DNA from 2 places in the Pseudarthrobacter sp. S6 genome. Region 2 is predicted to be linked to the other one. Evidence: predicted binding sites of a transcription regulator. Region 2 holds the regulator's gene; the other holds the start of a gene.
The links. Region 2 encodes Rex, which represses fermentation and respiration genes when NADH is low (regulators of the CRP and FNR family bind a similar motif). Its sites were predicted from a motif close to CTTGTGAANNNNTTCACAAG; they were not measured.

Region 1 (6,890 bases), 920 kb from region 2:
GCGCAGGTGCTGCTGGCGGTCGAGGAACTCTGGCCCGAGTCGCTGGCCGAAAACTGGGACGAAGTGGGGCTGGTGGCCGGGCACCCGTCATCGCCCGTGACAAGGGTGATGTTCGCCGTTGATCCCACGCTTACGGTAATCGAGGAAGCCGTGGAATGGGGTGCCGAGCTCCTGATCACCCACCACCCGTTGCTCCTCAAAGGCGTCACGTCCGTGGCGGCCACCACTGCCAAAGGGCAGGCTATTCACCGCCTCATCGAGTCCGGAACCGCGCTGCTGACCGTCCATACCAACGGTGATTCCGCTGTCGGGGGCGTTTCCGACGTCCTGGCCGATGCGCTGGGACTCGAGGGCGTTGTCCCGCTGACGGTGGCCGCGAACGGACTGCCCGAGGAAGGCATTGGACGTGTGGGTGATCTGGCGGACGTGATGAGCCTGGGCGATTTCGCGGCCCGGGTGTTCGGCATCCTGCCAGCGGTGGCCGGCGGAGTCCGTGTGTCCGGGGACAAGGACGGGCTGGTGCGGCGCATTGCGGTGTGCGGGGGTGCGGGGGATTCGTTGTTCAACGAGGTGCGGGCCAACAACGCCGACGTCTATGTCACCGCCGACCTCCGCCACCATCCGGCGTCCGAAGCCCGTGAAGCGGCAGTGAACGGCCGGCCCTACCTGATTGACGTTTCGCACTTTGCCAGCGAATGGCTGTGGCTGCCCGCTGCGGCGTCGGCGCTGGGCAATGTGCTCTCCGATCAGGGCCACGACGTCGATATCCAGGTAAGCACCACCAACAGCGATCCGTGGGACTTCATTCTGACTCCGGGCTAAGCGTGGCCGGCGAATCCGTGCTGGGACCACACCGGCGAGGGACCCACTCCGAGCGCAGCGAGGTGCGGGAGCCGGTGGGGACCTAGCGAGGCAGGGGAGCACGCCAGGCGCTAGAGTCTATAAAGCGCCGATACGGTGCCCGGCTTCGGCCGGATTGGATTTAGCGGAGGTAAATAGTGGCCAAGGCAGCACCGGCGGAACAGTTGAAGTTGCTCGAACTGCAAGGGCTGGACGCAAAACTCAAGTCCCTGTCCAACCGCCGCCGTGCCCTGGAAACCGATCCCCGGATCGAGGACCTCCAATCGGCCCTGTCCGTCGCCAACGGTGAACTCGGCTCCGCCAAGATGGCCGTGCATGACGCCGAAGCCGAGCTGAAGCGCGCCGAGGCCGATGTCGAGCAGGTTGCCTCCCGCATCGAACGCGACGAAGCGCGGCTCAACAGCGGGACGGGGCTGTCAAAGGACCTCGTGGCCCTGCAGAAGGACATCGCCTCCCTCAACAAGCGCCGCTCCGACCTTGAAGACGTGGAGCTGGAAGTCCTGGAACGCCTGGATTCACTGCGCGAGCGTCAGGCTGCCCAGCAGCTCATCGTGGACAACGTCCAGGGCTCCTTCGGCGGCATCCGCGCCGAACTCGATGAAGCCCTGGCCGAAGTGGCCGCTGAAGCGACCATAGTCCGCGGCAAGCGCGCCGAATTCGCTGAAGGCCTCGACGCCGGGATGCTGGCTATCTACGAAAAGACGCTGGCAAAGCGGGGCGTGGGCGCTGCCCGGTTGTTCCACGGAACCTCTGAGGCCTCCGGCATGAAGCTGAGTCCCGGGGACCTCGCCGAGATCAAGGCCGCCTCCGACGACGACATTGTGTTCTGCCCTGATTCGGGTGCCATCCTGGTGCGATCTGCCGAGTGGAACACTCCCGCCCCAGCTAACTAGCAGCCGATGCAGGGCGCTCTAACTGCCGTCGTGAACGCTCGGAACGACTGTTTGTGCTACCTGGTTGGGCAGGATGATGTTCAGGGCATGCGGTTTCCGCGCTGAACCATCCACCAGCTCGGCGTCCCATTTTTCGCGCGTGGCCTTCAGCAGCTGCCCCGGGGTCAGCGGGGCATTGCCGCGGCGGGCCAGCAGGTGCCGCGCCAGCTCGCCGCGGGTGTGTTTGGCGAAGTGGCTGACCACCTTGCGCACGCCACTGACCTCCGTAAAAACGTTGACGGCCACCGTCTGGGCCGGCGGCGGTGCCCAGGCGGCGGCATAGGTGCTGGAGCGGCAGTCCACGAGCAGATGCCCGGACGCCGACTCCGCGAGGGCCGCCGAAATCTTTGGCTTCCAGAACGAGGCGAGGCGGCCGACGTCGGGCAGTGCCGTTCCCATCGACAGCCGGTAGGCGGGCACACTGTCCGCGAAGTGGATGGCGCCCCACAGCGCCGAGATGACCAGCACAGATACATCGGCCTTCCGCCGCTGCGCCGGCGTCAGGGTTTTGTAGCCGAGGGCGTCGTACAGAACGCCGGAATAGATCTGGTGTGCCGGGGCGGCCGGTTCGGCGTGGAGCCGGGTGTTGCGTTCGACGTCGTCCTGCAGCGATGCGCCGACGCCCAGCAGCGCGAGGGCATCCTCATGTGCGCTGACCGTCCCCAGCGCCTCCAGGACTTTTGCCCGATAGGTGTTGAGTTCGGGGAAGCTCAGTGACGGCCAGTCGACGGCGGACCCGCGGACTGCGGGGGTCTTGCCTTCGGAGGGGGGCAGCAGAATCAGCACCGTACGATCTTACCGGCGACAGCGTGGCCTTCTGCCGGCGGTAGACTGGGCTGCGGATGGGTTGACTAGGCGGCCGCGCGTCACGCAAGTGGCTCGAGGAACGTCCGGGCTCCGCAGGGCAGGGTGGTGGGTAACGCCCACTCGGGGTGACCCGCAGGCCAGTGCCACAGAGAACAGACCGCCTGCGTCTTCCGGCAACGGAAGCTCAGCAGGTAAGGGTGAAACGGTGGTGTAAGAGACCACCAGCTTCCCGGGTGACCGGGAAGGCTAGGTAAACCCCACCCGGAGCAAGGCCAGACAGGACACGTTTGAGGGCTGCCCGCCCGAGTGTCCGGGTAGGCCGCTGGAGGGCGTCGGCAACGGCGTCCGTAGATGGATGGCCGCTACTTCCGCGCTGGTAACGGCACGGGAGCACAGAACCCGGCGTATCGGTCAACCCATCCAACACCTCCCGCCGGGCACGGACCCGCCCCGCATGTGAGTGATTTCACGCTGGTGGCGGCGGTCCGCGGGTCTGCTCCAGCCTAGAATGGAGAGCGAACGTAGAAGTTCTGCCGCCGGGTCTGCGTTCGCAGCCGGTGGCTTTTCTTTACGCTTCTCCACGGCACCCGGGATGGACCGCATCCTGCCGGTGCCAGAGCCCCTGGACAACATCAGGTGGCCGCCAACCGCTTACGACGACGTATGCGGCTGAACCGAGGAAGGTAGTTCTGTGAGCCAGACGTCAGATTCTTGTCTTGATACGTGGATGGGCCGGGAGGCTCTCGCCGAGGCCATGATTCCGGTGATTGGCCGGCTGTACCGCGAAAACAACGTGGTCACCAGCATTCATGGCCGGAGCCTGATCAACAAGTCCACCATGAACATCCTCAAAGCGCACCGTTTTGCCCGCCGCATGAGTAACACCGAGCTCCTGCTCGAAGAGACCGCACCGCTGCTGAACATCCTGGCTCAGCTGGAGCTGGGTGCGGCGGCTATCGACGTCGCCCGCCTGGCGGAGAAGTTCAAGGCAGAAGGCGACGGCGCCACCCTGGAAGAGTTCCTCCGTGCCGAGCTTGCCGATGTCGTGGGCAAGCGCGGTGGCGATGACCGGACCAGCACCGACGTCGTGCTGTACGGCTTTGGCCGGATCGGCCGGCTCCTGGCGCGCCTCCTGATCGAAAAGGCCGGTGGTGGCCACGGCCTGCGACTGCGCGCCATCGTGGTGCGCCGCGGCTCGGACAAGGACCTCACCAAGCGCGCCAGCCTCCTGCGCCGCGACTCGGTCCACGGTTCCTTCGAGGGAACCATCCGGGTGGATGAGGCTGTCAACACCATCACCGCGAACGGTGTCCAGATCCAGGTCATCTACTCGGATAATCCTGCCACGATCGACTACACCGCCTACGGCATCCACAACGCCCTGGTGGTGGACAACACCGGCCGCTGGCGCGATGCCGAAGGCCTGTCCCAGCACCTGCAGAGCAAGGGCGTTGCACGGGTACTCCTGACGGCGCCGGGCAAGGGCGCGCTGAAGAACATCGTGCACGGGATCAACCACGGCAGCATCAAGGACACGGACCGGATCGTGTCCGCAGCGTCCTGCACCACCAACGCCATCACCCCGGTCCTGAAGGCCATCAACGACAAATTCGGCGTGATCCACGGCCACGTGGAAACCGTCCACTCCTTCACCAACGACCAGAACCTGATCGACAACTTCCACAACGGTGACCGTCGCGGCCGCTCCGCCGCGCTGAACATGGTTATCACCGAAACCGGAGCGGCCACTGCTGTGGCGAAGGCCCTCCCCGAACTCCAGGGCAAGCTCACCGGCAGCTCAATCCGCGTCCCCACGCCGGACGTCTCGCTGGCCATCCTGAACCTGAGCCTGGAAAACGGCACCACCAAGGATGAGGTGAACGACTACCTGCGCCAGATGTCCCTGCATTCTGACCTCCGCAAGCAGATTGACTACATCGATTCGCCCGAGGTTGTTTCCACGGACTTTGTTGGCTCACGCCGCACCGGCATCGTGGACGGCCTGGCCACCATCTCCAACGACAAAAACGTCATTCTCTACGTCTGGTACGACAACGAGTTCGGTTACAGCTGCCAGGTAGTCCGGGTCATGGAAGAGATGGCCGGCGTCAACCCGCCGGCGTTCCCGGCCAAGGAAGCCGCTGCGGCCTTGGCCGCAATCGCCGTCTAGGCCGTTCGCCGGGCTGGCTGCCCGACATTCCCGGCTGATGCGCTGGAATCAGCCGGGAATCGGGACCACACTGGTGGCATGGATAACGAAACTCTCCACGAGACCACCCTTGAACACGCCCTCGACGTCGCCAAGGCCAACCACAAAGAAGCCATCAGGCTCCTGGACCAGGCGCGCGGGTCCCGGGCTTCCGGCGATGTCGGTGACGACCGGGTGCGGCAGCTCGAAGGGCTCCTCCAGGTTGCCGAAGAAGACCTGCGCCGTGTAGCCCGGGAGCAGTAGCCGGTCTCAGTAGTGGGCGGTATGCCCGGTCCACTTCTCCTCCCCGTTGTGGATAACTGCTTGGGTGTCGGTGGGGTGACCTAGGCTCTTCTGGTGCGTTACATTTCCGGAAGAGCTGGTTACCCATGACCGTCAGCTGGCGTGCCTACCGCAGCGCCCGCCGCCGTTCGAGGCAGTCCTGGGCCCTGCTGGCTGTGCTGGCCCTGGCTGCAGTCGGCTCCGCAGGATGGTTTTTCACTGCGGGGCAGTTCGCAGCGGCGGAACCAGCCATCGCAGGGCCCAGCGAGGCGCCCGTTTTCGACGGGACCTGGATGAAGCCCGTGGTGCCGGTGCATGCTGTACCGCAGGGGAGTGCCCGGGACGCCCTCGAGGGGCTGCCCGTCAAGGGCAGGGCTCCCAAGGACAACTACCAGCGGGAGGCCTTCGGGCAGGCCTGGCTGGACGTGGACCGGAACGGCTGCGACACCCGCAACGACATCCTTCGCAGGGACCTGACCGCCGTGGGCTTCACAGAGGGGTCCAAATGCAGGGTAGCGTCGGGTGCCATCCAGGAGCCGTACACGGGTAAAGCCGTGGAATTCCGGCGCGGTCCGGAAAGCAGCAAGGAAATCCAGATCGACCACGTTGTGGCGCTCGGAGACGCGTGGCAGAAAGGCGCACAGGCGCTGACCCCGCAGCAGCGCCAGAGCCTGGCCAACGATCCGCTGAACCTCATCGCCGCGGACGGTCCCGCCAACCAGCAGAAGAGCGCAAGCGACGCTGCTACCTGGCTGCCGAAGAACAAGAACTTCCGCTGCCACTATGTTGCCCGCCAGATCTCGGTGAAGGCGTCCTACAAACTGTGGGTTACGCAGCCGGAGAAGGATGCAATGAAGCGCGTCCTGGACTCCTGCCCGGACCAGCCAACCATCAGCGCCCGGTAATGCGTCGGCTCAGTGGCCGAACGGGTCCGGATCCACGCCGGGCATCCAGGTCAGCCCGGGCACACCCCAGCCGCTCTTCCTGGCCAGTTTCATGGCCTTCCGTGCATAGCGGTCCATCAGCCGGTTGACGTAAAGCTTTCCGTCGAGGTGATCGTACTCGTGCTGCAGAACCCGGGCGAACCATCCCGTGGCCTCGAACTCAACGGGCTGCCCGTAGCCGTCAAAGCCTTCCACCCGCGCCCACTCCGCACGCTTGAGCGGGTAGGCGCCGCCGGGGAAGGAGAGGCAACCCTCTTCCTCTTCCTCGGGGTCCGGCAGTGCGCCAGAGATCTTGGACAGGGTCAGCACCGGGTTAACCAGGACTCCGATGGGCGGGGCGCCGTCGTGATTGGCGTACTTGTAAACAAAAATTCTCTTGCCAACACCAACCTGCGGCGCCGCCAGGCCCACGCCGTTGGCAGCCTCGTTGGTTTCAAACATGTCCGCGATCAGGGCGCGCAGCCCGTCGTCGAACACCTCCACCTCAGCGGCGCGGTGGTGCAGCACCGGCTCTCCCCAGACGGTGATTGGCAGAACTGTCATCTCAGGCGGCCCTTCGTGCGTGCGGCGTGTCGCCGGCGTTTATGCAAAAAAGTGGAGGCCGTACCGGATATCCGGTACGGCCTCCACTGAACGGCAGTTACTGCCGCCCTATGAGGGTGAGCTACGGGGGTTGAACCCGCGACCTCCTGGACCACAACCAGGCGCTCTGCCAACTGAGCTAAGCCCACCATGTGCCCGCAGATTCCCGGTCATCCGGTGCTCTGGAAAGGCAACTCAAATAGCTTACCTGCTGTCGGAGGCGGCTTGTGCCACTTTTTGGGTTTTTACGGAAAATTCCCCCGAATGTGGTGCAGATTACTCTTTTGGGGTACC
Region 2 (6,890 bases):
GCCATCATGGACGGCGTGGACGACAGGCTGCTGGTCATCGTAGGCCCCTGCTCCATTCACGATCCCAAGGCTGGACTGGAATACGCCCGCCGGCTGGTCAGCCAGGCAGAAAAGCACCGTGACGACCTCCTGATCGTGATGCGCACCTACTTCGAGAAGCCCCGCACAACGGTGGGCTGGAAGGGCCTGATCAACGATCCTCGCCTGGACGGCAGCCACGACATGGTCACGGGGCTCCGGACCGCCAGGGAATTCCTGCAGCAGGTCACCGCACTGGGACTGCCCACCGCCACCGAATTCCTGGAACCCATCAGCCCCCAGTACATGGCGGATCTGATCTCCTGGGGAGCCATCGGGGCCCGCACCACCGAAAGCCAGATCCACCGCCAGCTAGCCTCCGGGCTCTCCATGCCCATCGGATTCAAGAACGGGACCGACGGCGACCTCCAAGTCGCGCTCGACGCGTGCGGCGCCGCCGCTGCCGCCCAGGCCTTCCTGGGGATCGATGGTGACGGCCGGGCCGCGCTGGTTGCCACCGCGGGGAATCCGGACACCCACGTCATCCTCCGCGGCGGACGGAAGGGCCCCAATTACTCAGCGGCCGACGTCGAAAGCGCCTCCGGCAAGCTCGCCGGGAAGGGACTCAACCCCCGGCTGATCGTGGACGCCAGCCATGCCAACAGTGCTAAGAGCCACCACCGGCAGGCGGAAGTGGCCTTGGAAATCGGCGCGCAGTTGGAAGACGGCGGCGAGGCGGCACAGGCCATCGCGGGCGTCATGCTGGAAAGCTTCCTGGTGGGCGGTGCCCAGAACCTGGATGTCACCGAGCACGCGGCGGCCCGGGCGGAACTGGTCTACGGCCAGAGTGTCACGGACGCGTGCATGGATTGGGACGTATCCGTTTCGGTCCTTGATCAGCTCGCGGCGTCCTCCCGGAAGCGGCGGACCTCATAATGATTGCCCGGATGACTTTCACTACAGCCCCATGAACCTCTAGAGTATCTAACACATGGTTGGTGGATGGCTCAGCATCGGCACACCGCAATGAAACACAGCTGGGGTTACTGTCGTCATCCATCAGCAAAGGAATAGCGAAATGTCCGCAGAACAGAACTTCTCGAACGCGAAGTTCCTGACCGTCGCCGAAGTGGCCGAGGTCATGCGCGTCTCTAAGATGACCGTTTACCGGTTGGTCCATTCAGGCGAAATGCCCGCTGTGCGTTTCGGCCGGTCGTACCGGGTGCCGGAAAACGCCGTCGAGCAGTACCTTAAGGGTGCTGTGGTGGACGGACACACCGAAACCGCCTGAGCATTACCTGCGGTCAGTGGGCATGCTCAAGAAGCGGTACCCTGTTAAGGAACGTTTTACGTCATTGTAAGAATCTGTCAGTTGTTTCAGTTCTGTAGCTCTGTCCACGGACCTTTTCCATCAGACAGGTACTGCATCTAGTTTGTGAGGAACTTTCGTGGGTTCAGTTATTAAGAAGCGTCGCAAGCGTATGGCCAAGAAGAAGCACCGCAAGTTGCTTCGTAAGACCCGTCACCAGCGCCGTAATAAGAAGTAGAGATACTTCAACAAGCGTGAAATGCCCGTTGCCTATCCGGCAGCGGGCATTTTTTTGCGTGTGAGCGGCCGCGATGCGCTCCTACGTGAAACGTCGACGGCGACAGTTGCGGCGGCGGTTATGCCCGGGGACCGCGGATGCGGGCGAAGCCTTTCCAAAGTCCGTAAATTACGCCACCGGCCGTTGCTGCCTTGAGGCCCAAGGTGGCAGCGCGTCGGCCGGATCGGAAGTCGTAGACCGGCCAGTTATTGTCCCGTGCGTGGCGGCGGAGCCTGGCATCGGGGTTGATGGCTACCGGGTGCCCTACCAAGGTCAGCAGTGGGATGTCGTTGTATGAGTCGCTGTAGGCCCAGCATCGCTTCAGGTCAAGGCCTTCGGCGCCTGCCAGTTCCCGGACGGCCACAGCCTTCGCTGCACCATGCAGGATGTCGCCCACCAGGCGGCCGGTGTACATGCCGTCGGCAACCTCGCCAACCGTGCCCAAGGCTCCTGTCAGGCCCAGCCTGGTGGAAATGACGGTGGCGACCTCAATGGGGGTGCCGGTGACCAGCCAGACCCGCCGGCCCACGCGGAGGTGCTGCTGCGCCAGTGCCTTGGCGCCGGGCCAGATCCTGGACGCGATCATTTCGTCGTAGACCTCTTCGCCCAAGGCCTTGACGTCTTCCACCGTGATGCCGGCAACGAGGGTGAGGGCAGAATCGCGGACAGCGTGCACGTCGTCCATGTTCTCGCCACGCGTCACAAATTTAAACTGCTTCCACGCAAACCCTGCAGCCTGCGTCAGCGTAAAGGCACCGCGTTGGTGCATCTTGCGCGCAACGTGGAAAAGGCTGGCGCCCTTCATGAGGGTGTTATCGACGTCGAAGAAGGCGGCTTCGCCGGTCTGCATCAACGCATCCGGCTGGGTCACCACAGCGACGTATTTCTCCTCGGGCATGTCCACGAGTCTAGTCAATACTCGGCGGCCAGGATTTCAGTGCCAGTGCCAGTGGGGCGTTACGGTTAATGCATGGCAAAACCCGAGGTAGTCCTCATCACCAAAGCAGACTGTCACCTGTGCGCAGCCGCGCGCGACGCCGTCGGACGCGTTACTGCGTTGCTGGGACTTGGGTGGACGGAACAGTTAGTGGATGAGCTGCCGGAACTGCGTGAGCGGTACGCGGAGGAAATCCCCGTGGTTCTGGTGGATGGAATCCAGCGCGATTTCTGGAAGATCGACGAAGCCCGGCTGGAGCGCGTCCTCCAACGCGCCATGGCCTGATAGGAAAGCGGCCTCGCGGAATGACGCCGGCTTTGTTGGCACTAGCGGCGGGGCTCTAGAGTGGAGTCACGACGCGATGGGATGGAGGGGATAGTGACATCACTGGATTCATCTCCCCAGGCTGTCCAAGGTGCAGAGAACGTCCAGGGGACACCGCCTGGCCACGGTCCGCAGCCTGCCCACGGTACAGAGGCGGCCAAGCAGATCCCGCCCGCAGCAGTGGCACGGCTGACCATCTACCTGCGCGCCCTTAACACGCTGCTGTCCGACGGCGTCGAACGGGTATCTTCGGAGTCCCTGGCGGAAGCATCGGGCGTGAGCTCGTCAACCCTTCGCAAGGATCTCTCTTACGTGGGCTCCTACGGCACGCGTGGCGTGGGCTACGAAGTGCAGTACCTGAGCCGTCACATCTCCGCCGCCCTGGGGCTGACCCACGACTGGAAGGTCGCCATTGTTGGCGCGGGTAACCTCGGCAAAGCACTGGCCCGTTACGGCGGTTTCGAGTCCCGCGGGTTTGACGTGGTGGCCATTTTCGACGCCGACCAGATGGTGGTGGGCAATGAGGTGGGCTGGCTGCGGGTCAGCGACGCCGCGGACATGGAGGCGGTGCTACAGCGGACGGGCGCCAACATGGTGGTCCTTGCGCTTCCGGCCACCGTGGCGCAGGCCGTGTGCGACCGCGTGGTGGCTGCCGGCGTCCACAGCATCCTCAGCTTCGCCCCCGTCATGCTCCAGGTCCCCGAGGGCGTGAACCTGCGCAAGGTGGACATGGCCACCGAGCTGCAGATCCTCGCCTATCACGCCCAACGGGCGCAGACCCCGGACCAGTCCGCCTAGTTTCGTTGGCCGTTGGTTGGGTCCACGCCCATTTGGGTGTGGTTTGGCCTTGTGTTGCTACTGGCCGTACGGGTTGCCAGGCGTGCTGCCCGGGGCGCCGTAGGGGCTGGCGAACGGCTGCGGCTTGCGGAAGTACGGGGCCGCCGCCGGCAGGTAGAGCAGCACGATGGCCGCGATCCCCGCCAGAGTCCCCAGGGTTCCGAAGCTCGGTACGCCAAAGAGGCCAAAAATGGACAGTGCCGCGAAAACGGTGCCGAGGATGCGGGCCCAGTTCTTGCCCTTCCGGACGAAGAACGCCACGAGTGCGTACAACCCCGCACCGATAATCGCGAAGACTACGAGCGATCCGGCAAGGATGCCCTTAAAGTTTTCGTAGTTGAAGTCAGCAGGAGTGGCGCCGCTGCTGAGCATGGCGTCGTCGAACGCATTCCGGATCTGAGGATCATCAAGCATGCCGATGCCCATCAGCAGGCTGATGACGTACACAACACCCGCGCCGATCAGCAGCCAGAACGAGATATTGACCAGCCGGGGCACTCCGTTCGATTCAGTAGCCTGCGGCTGTTCTGACGGGTACTGCGCGTAAGGGGACTGTCCGTACGGCGGGGTGTTCTGCCCATACTGTGGCGCCGGGGGAGTCTGCTGGCCATACTGCGGGGCGTTCTGCCCGTACTGCGGCGCCGGGGGAGTCTGCTGGCCATACTGCGGGGCGTTCTGCCCGTACTGCGGCGCAGGTGGCGTGGGCTGCCCGAACGGCGGGCTGTTCTCGCCGTATCGGGGGGCTGGCGGTTGGTTGCCGGGCTCAGGCTCGTTCGGGACAGGAGGCGGGACAGGCGTGCTCATGAGCGGTCCTTTGCAGGTCGGATGTCAGTTCGGCTGCTGGGTGCAGTCCAACTGGCCTGCCCCCAGTACGGCTTAGTTCCCACCGTACCCCCGGCGCATGCCGCGGGGGATCATTCCAGAGAGGTATTCGGGCGGAAGTCAGCCCGGTTCGTCCACGGCCCTGTTTTCAGCGGATATTCGTGCGCACAAGCTGTCTATCCAGCTTCGTCAACGCGCATATCAGCCCGGCTAACATCCCCGCCGGGTGAGATGCGTCTACGCGCGTCCCTTGACGGAGTTGAACCAGGCCTGCGAGTTCGGCAGCCACATCAGGACGGTTGCCGCGGCGGAGATGAGGAAGCCCAGCCAGTTGTTGCCGATCCCGCTGCCGCCGCCCACACTGCCGCCGATCACGGCGAGCACCAGTGAAACGCCTGCGACGATCGTGAGGGCCAGTCGGGCCCACTCCTTGCCCTCCTTCATCTTCAGGACCAGGACAATCTGGGCCGCGGCCAGGGCGAGGGCCACCAGGATGAGTAGGAGGAACACAGCAGCCAGCCCGGGTGCCACAACGAACAACGCCAGCGAGCCCAGCACTGCCAACAGGCCGCCAAGGACTCCCAACATGCCGCCGATGAGCCAGATCCAGTACGAGATCTTGAGCTCGGTGGGCAGCCCGGTCACGCTGAACATGCCGGAGAAACCGCCCTTGGGCATAACGTCATTAAGGCTGTGAGGGCCGTCGGTAGGCATCGCAAATTGGAAGCCGCCCGGTTGGCCCGGCTGGTTGTAGGCCGGGCCCGGCTGACTGTACGGCTGGGGACCAGGCTGCTCGGCACCGGGCTGCTGAGGCTGCTGGGGCTGTGGCACTTCATTGTTGCTCATGGGTCTCACTGTAGACCGCGGGTTCGCCGGTACCTAGGGGACAAAACAAAGCACCCCCGCCGCCAGATTCCGGGGTAGGGCGGCCGGGGTGCTTCAGGATGAAAACTATGCTGCGGGTGCGATGAACGCGAGCTCCAGGTTGATGGCAACCTTGTCGCTGACCAGCACGCCGCCGGCTTCCAGTACGGCGTTCCAGGTCAGGCCAAAATCCTTGCGGCTGATGGTGGTTTCCGCGGAGACGCCGGCGCGGGTCATGCCGAACGGGTCCACAGCCACGCCGTTGAACTCGGTCTCGAAAGCAACCGCGCGGGTGACCCCCTTGATGGTGAGGTCCCCGGTCAGCTCGTAGCTGTTGCCTTTGGCCACGAGTCCGTTGGAGACGAAGGAGATTTCCGGGAACGTCTCGACGTCGAAGAAGTCTTCGCCGCGGACGTGGCCGTCGCGGTTGACATCGCCGGAGTCGAAGCTGGCGGTCTGGATGATGGCGCTGACCTTGGAATCGGCCACGTTGTCGGCGAGGTCCAGTGTTGCCGCGGCATCCTTGAACTGGCCGCGGACCTTGCTGATGCCTGCGTGCCGGACGGTGAAGGCGATCTCGCTGTGCGAGTTGTCGAGGGTCCAGGTGCCGGTGGTGACGTCTGCGGGAAGAGCCATGATGTTTCTCCTTAGGGTTTGTCAGGTGGTATATCCGGATAGCTTGACGCTTCATCTGTTGAATCCTCAACTATCCGCTGCATCCAGTATAAACATGCATTTGCATGTTCTGTTCCCGGTTTCGGAACATATTTCCAAAAAATTGAGTTCTACTGGATGTAGAAGATTTCGGATCGCACGCCATCTTTGAGAAACTGGTAAACATGCCCCAATCCACTGTCCATCTGCTCCGCCACGGCGAGGTCCACAATCCTGACCGCGTTCTGTACGGCAGGCTGCCCGAATTCCACCTCTCCGAGCTGGGCCGGGAAATGGCGCAGATGCTCGCCGACCACTTCGCCGAGCGTGCCGCGCGCGGGGCCAGGATCGTCTATCTCGCGGCGTCGCCGCTGGTCAGGGCGCAGGAAACGGCCGCTCCCACTGCTGAGGCGTTGGGCCTGGAAATCCACACGGAGGGCCGCATCATCGAAGCGGAAAACTACTTCCAGGGCATAAAGGTAACCAAAGCCGAGCTCCGGAAGCCCAAGCACTGGCTGCACCTGGTCAACCCGTTCCGGCCCTCCTGGGGCGAACCTTATAAGGCACAGGCCGCGCGCGTCAGGGCAGCTGTTGAGGACGCCCGGCTCCGAGCCATCGAACTGGCCGCCGGAGACTACGGCACAGGCGGTCCGGAAGCCGTCATGGTCAGCCACCAGCTCCCCATCTGGGCCACCCGTCTCAGCGCCGAAGGCAAGCCGCTGTGGCATGACCCGCGCAAACGCGAGTGCACTCTGACGTCCATCACCTCCCTGGTGTTCGACGACGACGGCTCGCTCCTGCGTGTTGAGTACAGTGAGCCCGCTGCCGCGCTCCTTCCCGGCGCCGCC

Region 1: the regulator Rex is predicted to act here: its motif matches at 3,054-3,073, upstream of ACQCS0_RS12970 (glyceraldehyde-3-phosphate dehydrogenase).

What each region holds. Positions count from the first base shown of each region.
Region 1 covers NZ_CP189581.1:2,710,412-2,717,301, reverse strand. Annotated here, with positions in the region: gene ACQCS0_RS12990 (Nif3-like dinuclear metal center hexameric protein) at 1-822, shown strand, start outside; gene ACQCS0_RS12985 (DUF7581 domain-containing protein) at 999-1,754, shown strand; gene ACQCS0_RS12980 (YaaA family protein) at 1,773-2,579, opposite strand; RNA gene rnpB (RNase P RNA component class A) at 2,637-3,023, shown strand; gene ACQCS0_RS12970 (glyceraldehyde-3-phosphate dehydrogenase) at 3,292-4,770, shown strand; gene ACQCS0_RS12965 (hypothetical protein) at 4,849-5,052, shown strand; gene ACQCS0_RS12960 (HNH endonuclease family protein) at 5,178-5,975, shown strand; gene def (peptide deformylase) at 5,985-6,557, opposite strand; tRNA gene ACQCS0_RS12950 (tRNA-His) at 6,673-6,745, opposite strand; gene orn (oligoribonuclease) at 6,873-6,890, opposite strand, start outside.
Region 2 covers NZ_CP189581.1:3,630,068-3,636,957, reverse strand. Annotated here, with positions in the region: gene ACQCS0_RS17440 (3-deoxy-7-phosphoheptulonate synthase) at 1-954, shown strand, start outside; gene ACQCS0_RS17435 (helix-turn-helix domain-containing protein) at 1,097-1,309, shown strand; gene ACQCS0_RS17430 (30S ribosomal protein bS22) at 1,467-1,565, shown strand; gene ACQCS0_RS17425 (HAD-IB family hydrolase) at 1,684-2,502, opposite strand; gene ACQCS0_RS17420 (glutaredoxin family protein) at 2,575-2,826, shown strand; gene ACQCS0_RS17415 (redox-sensing transcriptional repressor Rex) at 2,920-3,663, shown strand; gene ACQCS0_RS17410 (hypothetical protein) at 3,721-4,506, opposite strand; gene ACQCS0_RS17405 (hypothetical protein) at 4,762-5,370, opposite strand; gene ACQCS0_RS17400 (YceI family protein) at 5,476-6,024, opposite strand; gene ACQCS0_RS17395 (histidine phosphatase family protein) at 6,228-6,890, shown strand, end outside.